One region of the Mesorhizobium sp. W067 genome, then DNA from elsewhere that is predicted to be linked to it. Evidence: predicted binding sites of a transcription regulator. Region 1 holds the regulator's gene; the other holds the start of a gene.
What was found. Region 1 encodes LexA, which represses DNA repair genes until DNA is damaged. Its sites were predicted from a motif close to TGTTCNNNNTGTGTTCNG; they were not measured.

Region 1 (2,199 bases):
CGCGACGCCGTGGCGATCGAACACCATACCGCCCTGATGGAAGCGGCCCTCGATCGCGACGTCGAACGTGCGAAAACTCTGATGACCGCTCACATCGGCTCCACGCTGCAGGTCTATGCCCAGAGCGAACCCGGCGCGGATGCTGCGCAGCCCCGTCCGAAAGGGAAGCGGCGATCGTAACCGACGACGCAGGGCACTTTGTCTTCGTTTCACCCCGTTGCTGGCAACTGGGCGCAGGCGGCGCTCGCAGCGCCGAACGTTACGCTGAACATAACGTCAACACATTCATTAAACTTTAAAAGGTTGCGGAACACAACTGGAACAGATAGTGTTTGTTCTGGGTTTGTTTTTTCCGATTCTGGTTTCAGAACCCTTGGGGGCCGCGATGCTGACGCGCAAACAACATGAGCTTCTGATGTTCATCCATGAACGCCTGAAGGAGAGCGGAATCCCGCCGTCCTTCGACGAGATGAAGGAAGCGCTCGACCTCGCCTCCAAGTCCGGCATCCACCGACTGATCACAGCGCTTGAGGAGCGCGGTTTCATTCGCCGGCTGCCGAACCGGGCGCGCGCGCTGGAAGTGCTGCGGCTACCCGACTCGATCGCACCAGGCCTCAACGCGGCGAGGAAGTTTTCGCCGAGCGTCATTCAGGGCAGTCTTGGTCAAGCCGGCCAAGGGCAAGGCGGCCAGGGACAAGGCGGGATGGGCCAAGGCGGTCTCGGCCGCCAGATCAAGCCGGGCTCGCCGTCGCGTTCGATGTCTGCCGGCAATGACGATGCCGTTTCCTCGATTTCAATCCCGGTGATGGGACGCATCGCCGCCGGCGTGCCGATCGACGCCATCCAGCATCAGACCCATTCGATCTCGGTGCCGCCCGACATGATCATGGGCGGCGAACACTACGCGCTCGAGGTCAAGGGCGATTCGATGATCGAGGCCGGCATTTTCGATGGCGACACGGTCATCATCCGCAATGCCGACACAGCCAGCCCCGGCGAGATCGTGGTGGCGCTGGTCGACGATGAGGAAGCGACCCTGAAACGCTTCCGCCGCAAGGGCGCCTCGATCGCCCTGGAAGCCGCCAACCCGGCCTACGAGACCCGCATTTTTGGACCGGACAGGGTGAAGGTGCAGGGCAAGCTTGTCGGATTGATCCGGCGCTACTGAGCCGGCTTGGGTTTGTACTTTTCACGCTGGTTGTAAGGCGGCAGGCCGCGCGCTTCGCGGGAGAAGCGGCGCTGCTCGTGCCAGGGGCGATACGGCTTGTCGACGGCGAAGCGGATGGTTGGCGCTGCAGCTGCCGATTGCGGATCGAAGAAGACGGCGGCGCTGCCGTCGCGGGCCAGCTGTTTCTTCGTCACGACCAGCACCAGCGGGTCGCGGCACGGATTGTAGGCCGTGGCGTCATCGATGACGATCAGGCTAGCGAAGGCACAGGCCGGCCGCGCCGTCTTGCGGTCTTTGGCAAGGGCTACAATGGCTCCGGAAGGGTGTCGGGCGATACAGAGATCGCCCATGCAATAGAAGGGCGACCCGGGCGGCAGATCGAGCGGATCGAGATCGAACCGCGTATCTGTTGCCTCGAAAATCTCGGGCGGGATAATGGTTTCGGCCCGCAGCGCCCGTTTCCAATTGTCCGTGGTGAATTCGTTGGAGCCTTCGCGGTTGAGGGCGAGTTCGCCGCCACCGATCGGCATGGCCACCAGATGCGCATCCTCGGATATGAGCACGTCGGGCGTAAGCACCTGCGGCACCGTCAACAGGCCGGCCAGCGCGAAAGGCACGGCCGCCAGCCTGAGCCAGGTGGTGGCCATGGTGGCGATGACGAGGGCGACCGCCACCAACAGCACCGAGCGGATGGAGATCAGCCCGACGGCGTCGACCGGCGAGCGCTCGGAAATCCAGGCCGATATAGCGATCATCGCCATCAGACCCTTGCCCATCACATAGAGGAACGGCCCGTCGGCGCCGAACGGCATCGCCAGTGCGCTGAGCACGGCAAAGGGCATGACGATCAACGAAACAATCGGCATCACGGCCAGATTGGCGATCAGGCTGAGCGGCGACACACGCTGAAAATGCCAAATGGCGAACAGCAAGGTTGCACTGCCGGCGATGATCGAGGTCATGGCGAGGCCGCCCATGGCCAGCGCGAATTTTCGCGACAGGAAGCCGACGAAGGAGCGCTTTGCCGGCGG
Region 2 (2,199 bases), 3.2 Mb from region 1:
GAGGTCGATGCGGTCGAGCAACGGGCCTGAGATGCGCGCCTGGTAATCGGTGCGGCAGCGTTCGCCGCGCAGGCAGCGATAGCCGGGCTCGCCGGCCATGCCGCAACGGCACGGGTTCATCGCCGCCACCAGCTGGATGCGCGCTGGATAGGTGACGCGGTGGTTGGCGCGCGCGATCATGCAGTCGCCGGTCTCCAGCGGTTGGCGCAGCGCATCCAAGGTCTGCGGCGTGAATTCGGGAAACTCGTCGAGGAACAGCACGCCGTTATGGGCAAGCGATACTTCGCCCGGCCGCGCCCTGATGCCGCCGCCGACCATTGCCGCCATCGAGGCCGAATGGTGCGGGGCGCGGAACGGCCGCCGGTCGGTGAGCTTGCCTTCGCCGAGCTCGCCGGCCACCGAGGCGATCATCGAGACTTCAAGAAGTTCCTTCGGTGCCAGTGGCGGCAGAATTGAAGGCAGCCTCTGCGCCAGCATCGATTTTCCCGAGCCGGGAGGCCCGACCATCAACAGATTGTGGCCGCCGGCCGCCGCCACTTCCAGCGCCCGCTTGGCGCTTTCCTGGCCCTTGATGTCTGAAAGGTCGGGCAGGTCGCGGGCCGAGACATGGATGCCGGGCTCGGGCCGCGACAGCACCTGCGTGCCGCGAAAATGATTGGCGATGGCAATCAGGCTGCGCGGCGCCAATATGTCGAAATCCTTGCCCGCCCAGGCCGCTTCCGGCCCGCAGCCGAACGGGCAGATCAGGCCTTTTCCCTCGGCATTGGCGCCGATCGCCGCCGGCAGCGCGCCGGCCACCGCGGCAATGGTGCCGTCGAGCGACAATTCACCCAGCACGACATAAGACGCCAGCATATCGCCCGGAATGGCGCCGAGTGCCGCCATCAGGCCGAGCGCGATCGGCAGGTCGTAATGGCTCCCTTCCTTGGGCAGGTCGGCAGGCGCCAGGTTGACCGTCACCTTCTTCGACGGCATTGACAGGCCCGAAGCGTGCAGCGCCGCCTGCACCCGCTCGCGGCTTTCGGCCACCGCCTTGTCGGCCAGGCCGACAATCTGCATGCCGACCTTGCCCGGCGCGATCATCACCTGGACATCGACCGGTACGGCCTCGATGCCCTGGAAAGCAACCGTGCGAACCCGCGCCACCATCTTGCTCTGCCCCCGGATATCAGCTCGCCTCGGCCTTGTGGTTCAGACCGCGAGCGACGTCAGGACAAGACAACCATAGATTTCAGGCCAAGGCAAGAACATTACAGGAACATGCATTCGTTGTGGTTGCAGCGCGCTGTGCCGGTTGCAAAAACGGAAGGTGGTTGAGCAAAATGGAACGGCTGCTCCGCCTCCTCGACCGCGTTAACAAGGCGACTAGGCCCTTCGGCAATCTGAGGGTGTTGCTTCTAAGCGGTGATGAAGGCATCGACCGAACCTGAAAGCGATCGATCGATCGCGACCTGCGGTGGAAGCCACTCCATGACAGGATATCTGAAAGGCCAAGGCAGGGCGATCCGGCGCGAAGAGCCGCTCTCCAGAAAAATCTCGTTTACAAGGTCTATGAACCGCCCGCGGTCTCGTTCGATTCGTTTCAAAGTTTGCGAACGAATGTAATCCCGGGGAATTCGTCGCTCCTTCAGCGCTAAGACAGCCTCCGCGATGGATCGAGGATCGGGTGGAATTGTAAGCGAATAGTCATCATCCAGATAAAGGTCTCGGCCGCCATGGTTCGGCGTCGTGACCACTGGAAGCCCCGCGAGAAGATATTCCGTGCTTGCGAACATTGGTCCTTCAAGGTGAGAGAGACAGATTCCCACGGCTGCACGATTTAGATGCGTGTTCACCTGAGCCGGTGCCAATCGGACAGGCTTGCCGGTGCCGTCAAACTCGTTGATAAAGACGTGATGCGGCGCGAGCTCCCTATGCCGATTTATTCGCGCTCTTTCCGACTCCGTCGTGGAGGATCCGCTTGAATCTCGATAGAAGACAAATGCGCAACGCTGGATGCCAAGCGACAAGTCATGGCGCTTCCACGGAGCCAGTTGCGCATTGTAGATTGCATCAAATTCTACAGGGACGTCATCGAGAGGCCTGAATATGTGTTCGGAGGTTGTTGACGTCTTGTTGTGCAGGACGGCGGCCTCGCCGGACTGGTTCAACAGATCAGCCTCTGCCTGAGTGTTGGATAGGAAGATTAGCGAGTGACGG

Region 2: a site for LexA is predicted at 1,244-1,261, ahead of ACYG97_RS23915 (YifB family Mg chelatase-like AAA ATPase). Genes of this name have one in related genera too.

The regions. Positions count from the first base shown of each region.
Region 1 covers NZ_JBTTII010000001.1:1,707,897-1,710,095, reverse strand. The annotation lists gene ACYG97_RS08405 (GntR family transcriptional regulator) at 1-180, shown strand, start outside; gene lexA (transcriptional repressor LexA) at 386-1,168, shown strand; gene ACYG97_RS08395 (ComEC/Rec2 family competence protein) at 1,162-2,199, opposite strand, start outside.
Region 2 covers NZ_JBTTII010000001.1:4,890,881-4,893,079, forward strand. The annotation lists gene ACYG97_RS23915 (YifB family Mg chelatase-like AAA ATPase) at 1-1,149, opposite strand, end outside; gene ACYG97_RS23920 (glycosyltransferase) at 1,398-2,199, opposite strand, start outside.